DNA from 2 places in the Zobellella denitrificans genome. Region 2 is predicted to be linked to the other one. Evidence: riboswitches for the same ligand, from Rfam matches in the RefSeq annotation. Region 2 holds a riboswitch; the other holds the start of a gene.
What was found. Region 2 has a riboswitch for lysine ahead of lysC (lysine-sensitive aspartokinase 3). Riboswitches for the same ligand answer to the same signal wherever they lie in the genome.
Positions count from the first base shown of each region.

Region 1 (7,527 bases), 280 kb from region 2:
GCAGCAGGGCAGGCCCATTCCGCCGCTTTCCAGTTGGCCGAGCAGAATACAACGGGTCTCGGTCGCGCCTACTCCGGAGAGGGCGCCGTGGCCGACAACGCCGCTGTGCTGGGCCGCAACCCCGCCGCCATGACCCTGTTCGAACGCCCCGCCCTGTCCACCGGTGCCGTTTATATCAACCCGGAAGTGGATGTGGAGGGGAAAGGTGCTTTTGCCCAGCAAGGCAAGGCGATGGGCCTTCCTACCGATGCCAAGGATATCGCCGATGATGCGGTGGTGCCTTTCTTCTACTATGTGCATCCCATCAATGAGCAGTGGGTGGCCGGTTTTGGCGCCTTTACCAACTATGGTTTGTCCACCAGCTATGCCAATGACCATTTTGCCGGTGAAGTTGCGGGCAAAACTTCTCTGAAAACTCTTAACCTCAATCCTAGCATCGCATTCAGGGTCAATAATCACCTGTCACTGGGTGCTGGCTTCAACGCTGTTTATGCCGATGCTGAATTGATCAGACACGCCGGTATCTTGAGTGCAAATCCAGCGATTCCTTCTGCTACAACGGAAGTGTCTCGTTTAACGGGTGACGACTGGGGTTATGGCTGGAATATCGGTCTGTTACTTGAAGCCGATGAAAATAACCGCTGGGCTCTGACCTACCGCTCCAAAGTCGATCTAACCTTCGATGGCCAGTATAGTGGCAGCAACTCCGGCTTTCAGACGGTGCCGGGAAAACTTGATCTGACCCTCCCCTCTATTGCGGAGCTTTCCGGTTTCAATAAGCTATCTCCCAATTGGGCCGTTCATTATGGCCTGATGTGGACCGAATGGCGTCACTTCGATGAGTTGAAAGCCACCAGCAACCAATGTACCGGTGGTGTCTGCCTGGAAAAACCCGAGCAGTTCAAAAACAGCTGGCGTATCAGCGCCGGCGCCACCCACTATCTGAACGATCAATGGACACTGCGCGGCGGTATCGCCTACGACAAGTCGCCGGTGCCCGAAGAGTTCCGCTCCATCTCCATTCCGGATGTGGATCGTACCTGGTATACCCTGGGCGCCACCTATGCCTATAGCCAGAATCTGAGTTTCGATGCCGCCTTTGCCTTCCTCCACGGTAAAAAGGTTGATGTAAGAGAAGAAAGCCATGCCTTACCCGCCCCCTATGAATTTCGTTCCGGCGGCGATGCCTACCTGCTCGGCCTGCAGATGAACTACCGCTTCTGATCCCTTGTCGAGTCCTGCCTGAAAGCGCCCCCCGAGGGCGCTTTTTTGTCGGCGCAGTCTTTGTCAACCCGATGATTATCCTGTATATTCCACAACCTGTTTTTGACGCGCCGGGGCCCTATGAACTGTTTTGTAGCCAGACAAGCCATCCTCGACAAGCAGGGCAATCCCCTGGGGTACGAGCTGTTGTTTCGCCTTGGCCTTGAGAACCGTTTTCCCAATATCGGCGCCGAACAGGCTACCCGCCGGCTGATGGCGGAGCAATTCCTGAGCCAGAAAATCGAGGATCTGGTTGGCGATACCCTCTGTTTTGTCAACTTTCCCGACAGCCTGCTGCGCGAAGGTCTGGCCGACGGCTTCCACCCCCACCGGCTGGTTATTGAAATACTGGAAGACGCCACCCCGGATCAGGCCCTGCTGGAATGTGTCAAAGGGCTTAAACAACAGGGGTTTAAACTGGCGTTGGACGATCACCTGCCGGGCAGCGAGTGGGATGCCTTCCTGCCTTTTATGGACTTTATCAAGCTGGACCTGCGCCAGACGCCCCTGACCGACTGTGCCCGTTTTATCCGGGCATGCCGCTGTTATCCGCAACTGCGCTTTATCGCCGAAAAGGTCGAAACCCGGGAAGAGTTCGCCGCCGCCGCCGAAGTCGGCTTCGAATTTTTCCAGGGCTATTACTTCCAGCAGCCCCAGGTGATCCGCCGGCGCATCCTCACCACCGACGAACTGACCGCCTTCGAGTTGCTGTCCGCCGTCAACGAGGAAGAGATCGACTATAACAGGCTGACCGAACTGTTCAGCCGGGATCTGTCACTGTCCTATAACCTGCTGCGCTATGTGAACAACCTGCACATGGGCTACCGGCACCAGAATATCGAAAATCTGCGCAGCGCCATCGTGTATTTGGGTCACCAGCAGCTGAAACGCTTTACCGCCCTGGTCATGACCGCCTACATCAGCAAAAACAAGAACATCGAGCTGTACCGGCTTTCCATCATCAGGGCCAAATGGTGCGAACTGCTGGCCGACAAAGTGCACCCTGCCCTCAAGGACGATGCCTTTATCTGTGGCCTCTTTTCCCTGCTGGACGTATTGCTGGAACGCCCCATGGCCGAAATCTTGCCGCAACTGTCGGTATCGGAAGCCATCTCCCACGCCTTGCTGGAAAGCAAGGGTGAACTGGGCTTTTTCATGGGCCTGATCCACGATCATGAGCAGGCGAACTGGCCGCAACTGCAGCAGCGCCTCGCCTTTATCCGCCTGAGTGAAGCGGCCAGCAGCCAGTGTTACGAACAGGCGGTGCAATGGAGCAATCGGCTCGGCCAGGGTCACCGGCTGGCCTGACTTCGCTTCTCAGCCCTTGGCCCTGCCCTGCAGGTAATGGCGGCGACACAGGGCCACATAGCGCTCGTTGCCGCCAATCTCTATCTGATCCCCTTCACGCACCAGCTGGCCATCCTGGTCCAGACGGGCGTTCATATGGGCCTTGTTGCCACACCAGCAAATGGTCTTCAGTTCTTCCAGCTTGTCGGCCAGGCAAAGCAGGTAGTGCGCCCCTTCAAACAGCTCGCCCCGGAAATCGGTCTTCAGGCCATAGGCCATCACCGGTATATCCAGCTCGTCCACGATACGGGCCAGCTGGTAGACCTGGGCCCGGGTCAGAAACTGGGCCTCGTCGAGAATAAGAACGTCAACCCGGTGCCGGCCACGACGGGCCTTGAGTAGCCTGAACAGATCACAGTCGCGGCTGAAGGTATCCACCTCCAGGCGCAACCCGACCCGGGCTTCGATCACCCCCACCCCGGCCCGGTCATCCAGCCGCGGCGTCATGGCGTAGGGGCTGAGCCCCCTTTCCCGGTAATTGAAGTGCGCCTGTATCAACTGGGTGGACTTGCCCGAGTTCATGGCCGCGTATTTATAGTGGAGAGAGGCCATTGCCTTGTAAGTTCCTTTGTTTCAGGGCCCAGCCTGCCAGTACCAGCATAAAGGCGATGGCCGCCGCCAGGAAGCCCATCGGCAACGAGGCGGTGTAGCCCAGGGCCAGATAGCCGGCCACGCTGACCAGGGCGATGGAAAGCGCATAGGGCAACTGGGTGACCACATGGTCGATATGGTGGCAGGAGGCCCCGGTGGAAGACAATATGGTGGTATCCGATATCGGCGAGCAATGATCGCCAAACACGGCTCCCGCCATCACCGCCGACATGCCCGGCAACAGCAGCTGGGCATCGATGGCCATGGTCATGTCGGCCGCAATGGGCAACATGACCCCGAAGGTACCCCAGCTGGTGCCGGTGGCAAAGGCCATCACCCCGGCCAGCAGAAAGAGTATGGCCGGCAACACGAACAGAGGAATGTTCTGTTGCACCAGGGAAGCCAGGTACTTGCCGGTTTCCAGCTCGGCGATAAGGCCGGCGATGGTCCAGGCAAACAACAGGATATAAATGGCCGGCAGCATTCCTTTCAGCCCGAGCTTCAGAACATGCCCCCAGACCGCCAGGGCAGCCCCGTGCCGGATCATGGCAACCGCACAGACCAGCACGCCGGCAACACCGCCCAGTACCAGGGAGCGACCCACATTGGTGTTTTCGAGGGCGGCCAGCACGGTGAAGGACAGGTTATTATCCGCCAGCGCCGCCGCCCCGGTGGCCAGCAGGGAAACCACGGTCACCAGGGTAAGGGTGCCGATTGCCAGCAGCAGATCGACGACCCGGCCGGGACTGTCGGCACTGTCGGCCACCCCGGGCGGTGTGCCTTTCGCCTGGTCGAACAGGACGCCGTCCAGCGCCTGCCGTTCATGATGGGCCATGGCCCCCAGATCCCAGCCGCCACGGATTACCAGCAAGACCATCAGCAGGGTAAAGACGGCGTAGAAATTCATCGCCCCCATGACGAGGAAGGCGCCCAGGGCGCTCTGTCCGGTCAGGCCATAGCTCGCCAGTATGCCGCCGACCAGGGCAATGATATAGGCCCCCCAGGAAGAGACCGGCATCAATACGCACACCGGGGCGGCGGTGGAGTCCAGCAAATAGGCGAGTTTGGCCCGGGAAATACGAAAACGATCGGTGACGGGCCGGCAAATGGTGCCCACTGAAAGACTATGGAAATAGTCATCGATAAAAAAGATGAACACCAGCAGACCCGTCATGATCTTCGCCTGACGGCGGCTTTTAATCCGCTCCTGAGCCCAGTGTGCAAACGCCAGCGTCGCGCCGGTATGGCTGAGCATGCTGATCATGCAGCCCAGCAACAGCAAGAACAGCAGGATATTTACATTCCATTCGTTCACGGCATTGTCGGACCAAAGCAGTGCCGCTACATTGCGGCTCAAATGAACCAGTGCATCGAGAGGATTGAATTGCTGCAACAGCAACACCCCCAGGACAATGCCGACCCCAAGGGAAAGCAGTACCCGCCGGGTAAAAATGGCCAGAATGATGGCCAGCAAGGGAGGCAGTAGCGACCAGAACGTCTGAACAAAAAGATGTGATTCCACGAGGACACCTGAATCTGAGTTGTCAACATCACCACCAGGAGCAGGAACCGATGTCAAGGCCGTCCCCTCTTTCCCAGCAGTAGCGCATCATGAAAACATTCATGACAGTATCAGCCCTTTCGGCACTGATCCCAACCAGACCATCGGATAAATGGCGTGGCTTCGGCATCTATTCCTTTCAACCAGGATAAACGGCATCACCCTGAGCTGGTTTACTGATAATAGACGCGCCTCTACGCAGGCAAGCCGGAGGATTTTACTGATAAAAAGCAAAAGATCAATATATTAAACCAAAATAATGAGATCTTTCGCTACCTTGGCACGCATAGCATATCTGTGCCATGCTGTTTTATGAAAAAATGCAGCTCGGTTCACAGGTTTTTGTTAAGTTCTGGCTCAGGCGATTGTCCCGCGACCGCTATTGCCATTGCCGAATAATGAAGCAGCCCTTTAATCACATTCTTGATTAGCGATTGATTTTTGCAAATTGCAAAGCCATATCCGTCAATATATGACGAGACAGGAATTGAAAAGAATGCGCCTGTTAAAGTCTGTATTAATTAACTTGCTTCATTTAAAATGAAGTTGTAAATTTAATTTATTACAGCATCGATAGAACACCACAGGTGAACCCAATGACCGAATTTTTGAAGACACTGCTCAACATTCGCAGCCTGCGTGCTGCTACCCGCGATCTGACTCTGGAACAACTGGAAGAAGGCTTGGCCAAACTGACTTCTATTGTAGAAGAACAGCGTGAAGCCAAAGCCGCCGAGCGCGCCGCCAATGAAGAGCGTGAGCGTAAACTGAAAGAGTTTGTCAGCAAGCTGGAGGCCGATGGCATCGATATTAACGATCTCATCGAGATGGCCGAGCCGAGCAAAAAAGCGGTCAGCGGCACTCGCAGCAAACGTCCCGCCAAATATCAATACGAGGACGATAACGGCGAATACAGAACCTGGACCGGTCAGGGACGCAAGCCCGCCGCCATCCAGAAAGCCATTGAGAGTGGCGAGAAAAAACTGGAAGACTTTCTGATCAAGTAATGCGATTCAAAAACAGGGCCTCCGGGCCCTGTTTTCATCCTCGCCTTGAATAATTAACAAGCAGATATCTACGGCGGCATCGCCGGATCTGTAGGCGCCCGTTTACGTGGCGCAAATGGGCGAACAGCATCAAGCCTCGAAACGTTGCACCATTTTTTCCCACCAGCGTGCCTGTGCGTGCCGGCTAAAGCGGCACCTACAGCGGCATCGCCGGATCTGTAGGCGCCCGTTCACGTGGCGGAAATGGGCGAACAGCATCAAGCCTCGAAACGTTGCACCATTTTTTCCCACCAGCTTGCCTGTGCGTACCGGCTAAAGCGGCACCTACAGCGGCATCGCCGGATCTGTAGGCGCCCGTTCACGTGGCGCAAAGGCGAACGGCGCAGATCCTGATATTCCAACGTCTGCTGGTGCCGGCATCCTGCCTTTATCAGGCCTGCTCCAGCAAGGGGTAAAGCCCCGCGTCCAGTCCGTTCAGCTTGAGTTCGTAAACCAGTGCCAGCTCCGCCCCGAGCCGGTCATCCGGCCAGCCACGCCGTTCCAGCCAGCACAGATAAGCCATGGGCAGCCGCAACAGCGGCCGGCCATGGTATTTGCCGAAGGGCATGGGTTTATTGATGATAAGCCGCAGCTCGGCCGCTGAGAACCCCATACTTTATATCCCGATACACGACAAGAGCGGCATCTTTCCGTCAGCCGGCAGCGGCCAGGCCGCGGTTGATTTGTGCCAGCACAGCGGCAGGATCATCGGCCTGGGTAATGGGGCGGCCGATGACCAGATAATCGCTGCCGGCAGCCAGGGCCTGCTCCGGGGTCATGATCCGGCGCTGATCACCCGCCTCGCTTCCCGCCGGGCGAATGCCTGGCGTCACCAGTTTGAAGTCCGGCCCCAGCTCGGCCTTCAGCAAGCTGGCCTCCTGGGCCGAACAGACCACGCCGTCCAGGCCCGCATCCCGGGTCAGGCGGGCCAGGGTCAGTACCTGCTCGGCGGGAGAGCGCAGTACCCCCACCTGGTGCAATTCTTCCCCCGTCATGCTGGTCAGCACGGTGACGGCGATAAGCAGCGGCGCCTTGTCCCCGTAAGGCTGCAGGGCCGCCTTGGCCGCCTGCATCATGCGCGGGCCACCGCTGGCATGGACGTTGACCATCCACACCCCGAGCTCGGCCGCCGCCGCCACCGCCTTGGCCACGGTATTGGGAATATCGTGGAATTTCAGATCGAGGAAGACATCGAAGCCGGCGTCCACCAGGGAGCGGACAAATTCCGGCCCGAACAGGGTGAACATCTCCTTGCCCACTTTCAGCCGGCAACTGGCCGGATCCAGCCTGGCCACCAGCGCCAGTGCCTCCTGCCGATCGGCGAAGTCGAGCGCTATCAGGATCTTGGGATCATGAATGTTTGAATCTTGCATGGGTTACCTTTTTTATCACGGGTCGTAAGGAGTGGGGGCTGAGCAGTAAGACGTTCTTTACTCGTCACGCCTCACGCCTCACCCCTCACGCCTCACCCCTCACGCCTCACCCTTTATTCGCCATCAAGTCCCCGCACCGGCTTGATGCTGCCCCACTGCTTGCAGGAGGGACATTGCCAGAATAAAGATTGGGAAGAGAAGCCGCATTGGCCACAGCGATGGCTGGGCTTGGCCTTGATCTGTTCGGCCACCAGCGACTTGAGCATTTCCAGGCTTTCCCGCGCCCTGCCCTGCTCGGCATTGGCCGCATGATAGGACATCAGCCGATGGAAGCCTTTCATGGTCG
Region 1 is NZ_CP012621.1:2,129,885-2,137,411, forward strand. Features, by position in the region: gene AN401_RS10100 (outer membrane protein transport protein) at 1-1,224, shown strand, start outside; gene AN401_RS10105 (EAL and HDOD domain-containing protein) at 1,345-2,571, shown strand; gene AN401_RS10110 (thymidine kinase) at 2,581-3,162, opposite strand; gene AN401_RS10115 (Na+/H+ antiporter NhaC family protein) at 3,143-4,723, opposite strand; lysine riboswitch at 4,796-4,967, opposite strand; gene AN401_RS10120 (H-NS family histone-like protein) at 5,359-5,769, shown strand; gene AN401_RS10125 (DUF3820 family protein) at 6,200-6,421, opposite strand; gene pyrF (orotidine-5'-phosphate decarboxylase) at 6,462-7,166, opposite strand; gene lapB (lipopolysaccharide assembly protein LapB) at 7,295-7,527, opposite strand, start outside.
Region 1: linked by a shared signal. The riboswitch ahead of AN401_RS10115 (Na+/H+ antiporter NhaC family protein) and the one ahead of lysC (lysine-sensitive aspartokinase 3) in region 2 are both predicted to bind lysine.

Region 2 (7,527 bases):
TGGGAAATAAAGCCGTTGGTCACCCCGGAGCGCTTGGCGAGCTCACGCTGGGACAATTGGGCCTGTTGCCGTACGGTTTTCAGACGATTGCCAATGTCCATCTGCGGGAATTCTCCTTGAGTCCAATTGAATATCAAAACGGATGCGAGCAAGATAATGCCATCGATTCTATAACAAGATCAGGGCGATGCCGTTGATCCGGCGCGCATTCTAACCCACAACGCGGCCGACACACAGAGGTGGATATGGATATCGGAGTACCGACGGAAATCAAGAACCACGAGTACCGGGTGGGCATGACCCCCGGCGGCGTCAAGGAACTGGTGCGGGACGGCCACAGGGTACTGGTGCAGAGCGGGGCGGGCGCCGCCATCGGCCTGCTGGATGAGGATTACCGGGCCGCCGGCGCCGAACTGGTAACGGACGTGGCCGAGCTGTTCTCCCGCGCCGAGATGATAGTCAAGGTCAAGGAGCCCCAGGCCGAGGAATACCGGCGGCTCAGGCCCGGCCAGGTGCTGTTCACCTACCTGCACCTGGCACCGGATCTGCCCCAGACCCAGGGGTTGCTCGATGCCGGTTGCACCGCCATCGCCTATGAAACCGTGACCGACCGCCAGGGCGGCCTGCCGCTCTTGGCCCCGATGAGCGAGGTGGCCGGACGCATGGCGATCCAGGCCGGCGCCCATTGCCTGGAAAAGGCCCAGGGCGGCCGCGGGGTGCTGCTGGGCGGGGTGCCCGGGGTGGCACCGGCGCGGGTGCTGGTGCTGGGCGGCGGCGTGGTGGGCATCAATGCCGCCCGCATGGCGCTGGGGCTGGGCGCCGACGTCACCCTGTTCGACAAGTCACTGCCGCGGCTGAAGGAGCTGGACGGCCTCTACGGCCCAGGCCTGAAGACCCTGTATTCCACCGGGGATGCCATTGAAGCCGAGTTGCCCCGGGCAGATCTGGTGATCGGCGCCGTGCTGATCCCCGGGGCGGCGGCGCCCAAGTTGCTGAACCGCGACATGCTGAAACTGCTGCCCAAGGGCGCCGTGCTGGTGGACGTGGCCATCGACCAGGGCGGCTGTTTCGAGACCAGCCGGGCCACCACCCACCGCCAGCCTACCTATGAAGTGGACGGCATCGTTCACTACTGCGTGGCCAACATGCCCGGCGCCGTGGCACGCACCTCGACCTTCGCCCTGACCAACGCCACCCTGCCCTTTATCCAGGCCTTGGCCAACAAGGGCTGGCGGCGGGCATTGCAGGATGACGAACACCTGGCCCGGGGCCTGAATGTGCATGCCGGCAAGCTTTGCTACCAGGCGGTGGCCGAGGCCCACGGCATGCCCCATACCCCGCTGGAGGATGTACTGGCGGGTATCTGACGAGGAGCCCTATGCAGCTCGGATTGTTGCTTTGTGATCATATCGATCCGGATTTTCGCCGTACCGGCGGCGACTATCCCGATCTCTTTCTCGACCGTATCCGTGAGGTGATGCCTTCGGCCCGGTTGCGGGTGTTCGATGCCGAGGCCGGAGAACTGCCGGCGCCGGAGACCCGGCTGGACGGCTGGCTGATCAGCGGGGCCCGCCACGACGCCTTCGGCGACTACCCCTGGCTGGCCCGGTTGAAGGCCCGGGTGCATGAGCTGCTGGCGGCGGGGGAGCGGGTGGCGGGCGTCTGCTTCGGCCACCAGTTGCTGGCATTGATGCACGGCGGCGAGGTCGGCCGGGCGCCGGCGGGCTGGGGCATCGGCAACCACGGCTATCGCTGGCGGGCCGGGGGCGGCCCCGATTACCGGCTGCTGGTAAGCCACCAGGATCAGGTGCTGCGCCTGCCCAGCCAGGCCCGTCTGCTGGCCGGCTCCGCCTTCTGCCCCCATGCGGCCTTTACCCTGGGCGAGCGGGTGCTGGGAGTGCAGGGGCATCCGGAGTTCACTCCCGACTATGCCCGCTTCCTGATAGAGCTGCGCCGGCACCGGTTCGATGACGATCTCTACCGTCGGGCCATGGACTCCGTCGAACAGCCCCACCATGGCGCCGAGGTGATGGGCATGATACTGGCCTTTTTGCGGGGGGAGAGCCCCCAGGTACCGGACGAAACCGGTCACCCATTGGACTAAGGAGCAGGCAAGTGGAACTCTATATCGCCAACAAGAACTATTCGTCCTGGTCGCTGCGGCCCTGGATCTTGATGCGGGTGCTGGACATTCCCTTCACCGAGCGGCTGGTGCCCTTCGGGGAAGGCTCCAACTGGAGCAAGTTCCGTCGTTTCTCGCCCACCGGCAAGGTACCCTGCCTGGTGGACGGGGAAGTCACCGTCTGGGACTCCCTGGCCATAGTGGAATACCTGGCCGAGTCCTGCCCGGCGGTCTGGCCCAAGGCCAAAGAGGCCCGGGCCTGGGCCCGCTCGGCGGCGGCCGAGATGCACTCGGGCTTCGGCGCCCTGCGCAGCCAATGCCCGATGAACTGCGGCCTGCACATTGCCCTTGACGAGATGGACGATGCCCTGCGCCAGGATCTCGAGCGCCTGAACGAGCTGTGGCAGCAGGGGCTTGCCCGCTTCGGCGGTCCCTGGCTGGCGGGGGAGGCCTTCGGCGCTGTGGATGCCTTCTTCGCCCCCGTGGTGTTCCGGGCCATCAACTACCGCCTGCCGCTGGCACCGGCTGCCGCCGACTACGCCCAGCGCATCCTGGCGCTGCCGGCGATGCAGGAATGGCTGGCGGCGGCCCTGGCGGAGCCCTGGCGGGAGCCGGGCCACGAGCAGGAATCCCTGCAGGCCGGCACCCTGATAGAGGACAGGCGCCGGGGCCCGGGCTGAGGCCCGGTTTCGGGAGCCGCCCATGGATGAGCTGGCGGAAACCCTGCTGGCCGGGCACCAGACCCTGGCGCGGCTGGGGGTGGCGCTGCTGCTGGGCACCCTCATCGGCATTCAGCGCGGCTGGCAAAGCCGGGATACCCAGGCCGGCCTGCGGGTAGCCGGCATCCGTACCCATGCCCTGGTCGGCCTGCTCGGCGGCCTCACGGCCCTGCTCGGTGGCCATGTCGGTCAGTGGCTGACGGTGGCCGGTCTGCTCGGCGTCTTCGCCCTGACCCTGGTGGCCTACCGGGCCCGCAGCCGGGAGCTGTCCGATTACAGCATTACCGGCAGCGTCGGCCTGGTGCTGACCTTCTGCTTCGGCGCCCTGGCGATGCTCGACAACCCGGCCATCGCCGCCACCGCCGCGGTGATCACCGCCTTTATCCTCGACAACAAGCGGGAGATCCATGGCCTGCTGCAGAAGCTGCAGGAGCACGAGCTGGATGCCGGGCTCAAGCTGTTGCTGATCACCGTGGTGATGCTGCCGCTGCTGCCCAACAAGGACATGGGGCCGGGCGGTGCCATCAACCCTTATGAAATCTGGTGGATGGTGGTGCTGATCGCCTCCATTTCCTTCCTCGGCTATTTCGCCATCCGGGTCGGCGGCACCGAGAAGGGCATTTTCTTCACCAGTCTGTTCGCGGGACTGAGTTCTTCCACCGCCCTGACCCTGCACTACTCCCGCCTGTCGCGGGAATCGCCGGTGCTTTCCCCCCTGCTGGCGGCCGGTGTACTGCTGGCCTGCGGCACCATGTTCCCGCGCATCCTGGTGTACTGCGCCCTGATCAACCCGGCGCTGCTGGCCGACCTCTGGCTGCCGGTGCTGGTGATGACGCTGCTGCTCTATGTCCCTGCGGCCTGGATCTGGCGCCGCCACCGCACCGAGGCGAACGTGGACCAGCCGAGCCTGCATCTGAACCCGCTGGATCTCAAGGCCGCCTTCCTGTTCGGCGGCCTTATCCTGGTGATCATGCTGCTCGGGGAATGGCTGAAGGAGTTGTTGGGGCGGACCGGCATACTGCTGCTGTCGTTCGCCTCCGGGGTGGCCGATGTGGACGCCATCACCCTGTCGCTGACGCGGATGTCGCTGTCCGGCATCGATCACGGTACCGCCGTGCTCGGCATCGTGCTGGCGGCGTCGGTCAACAACCTGGTGAAGGCGGCCATGGCCCTGGCGCTGGGGGACGCCGTGCTGGGGCGGTGGGTGGCGCTGGCGATGGCTGCCTCGCTGCTGGCCGGCCTGGGACTGGCCTGGGGGATGAACTGAAACAACAGCTTGAAGCCGGAAGCCTGACTTTTAGTCACAAGTTTTTGTTGACTTTAGATCAGCAAAACATCGGCCAAAGCGCACAGCTCCTCCGGCACGCCGTGAACCCCTCCCTGGGGGCTCCGCCGCGCCCTCCCTGGCGCGGAGGGCCGGCGGAGCTGCGCCCTTTGCCCTCTCTATCGCCTCGCAGCCGCCTGTTGGCACCATCTTCAGACGACGTCGGAGATTGAAAGAGGCAACAGGGATGGCCTCCGCCGACCGTCACCTGCCAGGGATGGCAGGTGCGAGCCTACATGGACGTACTTGCGGCGTGTCGGCGGAGGTAGCCCTGCTGCCTCTTCTCTGCATCAAATCAGGCAGCCGGACTTGTGACCAAAAGTCAGGCCGGAAGCCTGAAGCTGGAAGCGGTACCATGTGGCCAGGGAGAGTGGCGTATTCCATCTCGACATGAGCCGGCCTTCGGCAATAAAAAACGGCGCCGTACATCACGGCGCCGTTTGCTATTTTTTCTTCCAGCTTCCAGCTTCCAGCTTCCAGCTTCCAGCTTCCAGCCGGTTTATGCCGGCAGCAGTTCCCGGTGCAGATCGGCCACCACCTGGCCGGCTACGTCTTCCTCGACCAGGAAGCACAGGTTGTGGGGGCTGGCGCCGTAGCAGATCATACGGATATTGACGTCGCTCAGGGCCTGGAACACCCGGCTGCCGGTGCCGTTGACTTCGCTCATGCGGTTGCCGATCAACGCCACCAGCGCCAGGCCGTGCTCCACCTTGAGGTGGCAATGCTTGCTGAGTTCGGCCTGCACTTCCTCGGTCAGCAGCTCGGCGCCGGCGTCCAGGGTCAGGGACACGCTGATCTCGGAGGTGGTGATGAGATCCACCGAAATCTTGTGCCTGGCCAGAATGCCGAACACCTCGGCCAAAAAGCCGTGGGCCTGGAACATGCTCTGGCTGGTCAGGGTCAGCAATACCTGGTTGCGGCGCAGGGCCAGGGCGCGGAACAGGGGCTGGCTGGGGGTGCTGTTGCGGATCCAGGTACCGCCGGCTTCCGGCGCCTTGCTCGAGCCCACGAACACCGGGATCTGGCGGCGCACCGCCGGCTGCAGGGTGGCGGGATGCAGCACCTTGGCGCCGAAGGTGGCCATTTCAGAGGCTTCGCTGAAGCTGATTTCGGGAATGGCGCGGGCCTCGCTCACCAGGCGCGGATCCGTGGTGTAGATGCCGGGCACGTCGGTCCAGATCTCCACGGCGGCGGCGTTCAGCGCCTCGGCCAGCAGGGCGGCGGAGTAGTCGCTGCCGCCCCGGCCCAGGGTGGTGGTGCGGCCGTCGTGGGCGGCGCCGATAAAGCCCTGGGTCACCACCAACTGGTGATCGCACAGGGGCTTGAGTTCTTCTTCCGCCGCCGTGGCCAGGGCGGTGAGATCGGGGGCGGCGCGGCTGAAGCGGTCATCGGTGCGCATCACCTTGCGCACGTCGAACCAGATGGCCTGGGTGCCCCGTTGGCGCAGCAGTTCCACGAACAAACGCGTGGACATCAGCTCGCCCTGGGCCACGATCTCGTCGTGCAGCGCCTTGGTGGGACTGATGGCGGCGCTGTCGGCCAGCTCCTTGATATGGTGCAGTATCTCCTCGATATGCCGGGTCAGCATCTCGGGCTGCCCCAGGCTGTCGAGGATGCCCTGCTGGATGCCGGTCAACTGTTGCAGCAGCCGGGCGCGGCTGTCCGGTTGGTGCTCTCCCGAGGCCAGGGCCACCAGCAGGTTGGTGACGCCGGAACTGGCGCTCAGTACCGCCAGGCGGGTGTTGGGGTTTTGCTCGAGAATGGCGGCGCAACGGCTCATGGCATCGGCGTCGGCAACGCTGGTTCCGCCGAATTTGGCAACGGTTAACTGGCTCAAGTGCAGCTCCTTGATGGTATGCATGCGAAAACAAAAACGGGGGAACGACTGCAGAGACGGGAAAGGTCACTTAGAAGCACTCCACCCACAAGGTGACAACCCGAAGGATTCAGCCTTCGTGGCCGACGGTGATGCGCTGCCCCGCATCACCACCTCGGCGTTATCTCCCCTGACCGGCGATCTCGGGAGTGGGAGCTCCTCCTGCCGGCTGCCTGAATAACGCGCCTCTTCTTTTGCCCGAAACGGGCTGCCATATAACTACTGACTCTGCCGGGCACTGTCAATGATTAAATGGCCAAATCCATTTATACCAGATCCTTCATCATGATTTTCGAACGGCGTTGGAAGTTGTACAGCTTCTGCTTGCCCATGGGCAGGGCGCTGACGTCCACCGGCTCGAAGCCCCGCTCCCGGAACCAGTGGATGGAACGGGTGGTGAGGATAAACAGCCGGGTCAGGCCGCGCTTTTTGGCCTGATCCTCCACCTTGTGCAGCAGCATGTCGCCCCGGCTGCCCCGGCGGTAATCCGGGTGGATGGCCACACAGGCCATCTCCGCCATGCCTTCCTCCGGGAAGGGATAGAGGGCGGCGCAGCCGATGATGGCGCCGTCCTTCTCGATGATGGTGAACTGATCCACCTCCATCTCCAGTTGCTCTCGGGAGCGGCGTACCAGTATGCCTTCTTCCTCCAGCGGGCGGATCAGATCCAGGATGCCGCCGATGTCGTCGATACGGGCCTGGCGGGCCTGCTCGGCGCTCTGGCTGACGATCTGGGTGCCCAGGCCGTCGCGGGTGAACAGCTCCTGAATAAGGGCGCCGTCTTCCCGGTAGCTCACCAGGTGGCTGCGCGGCACCCCGGCCCGGCAGCTGGAGATGGCGGCGCGCAGGTAGCGGGCGGTGCCGGACATGGTATCGCCCTCCGCCAGCAGCCGCTGCAGATGTTCTTCCGCCTGCTCGGGAAAGAGTTCGGCGATGGCCACCCCGCTTTCGTTCATCACCCCGCGCTGGGAGCAGAAGCCGATCAACTTATCGGCCTTGAGCTCGATGGCCAGCCGCCGGGCCAGCTCCTCGGAAGAGAGGTTGAAACTCTCGCCGGTCACCGAGAAGCCGATGGGAGAGATCAGCACGGTGGCGCCGTTGGCCAGCTGGTGGTGGATGGTGTCGGTGTGGATGCGGCGTACCCGGCCCGAGTGCTGGTAGTCCACGCCGTCGTCCACCCCCAGGGGCTGGGCGATAACGAAATTGCCGGTCACCACGTTGATGCGGGCATTCTGCATGGGGGTGTTGATAAGCCCCATCGACAGCCGGGCCATGATGTCCATCTGCAGGCCACCGCAGACGTCCTTGATCACCCGGAAGCTGGCCTCGTCGGTGACCCGGGTATGCTTGTGAAAGAGCCCTGCCAGGCCGGCTTCTTCCAGGCCCCGATCGATCTGCGGACGGGCGCCGAACACGATGACCAGCCGGATCCCGAGGCTGGTAAGCAGCGCTATATCACTGATGATATTGGGAAAATTTTCCTGAT
Region 2 is NZ_CP012621.1:2,413,178-2,420,704, reverse strand. Features, by position in the region: gene AN401_RS11435 (cupin domain-containing protein) at 1-101, opposite strand, end outside; gene ald (alanine dehydrogenase) at 246-1,367, shown strand; gene AN401_RS11425 (glutamine amidotransferase-related protein) at 1,379-2,104, shown strand; gene AN401_RS11420 (glutathione S-transferase family protein) at 2,116-2,802, shown strand; gene AN401_RS11415 (MgtC/SapB family protein) at 2,825-4,108, shown strand; gene lysC (lysine-sensitive aspartokinase 3) at 4,665-6,002, opposite strand; lysine riboswitch at 6,069-6,240, opposite strand; gene argA (amino-acid N-acetyltransferase) at 6,308-7,527, opposite strand, start outside.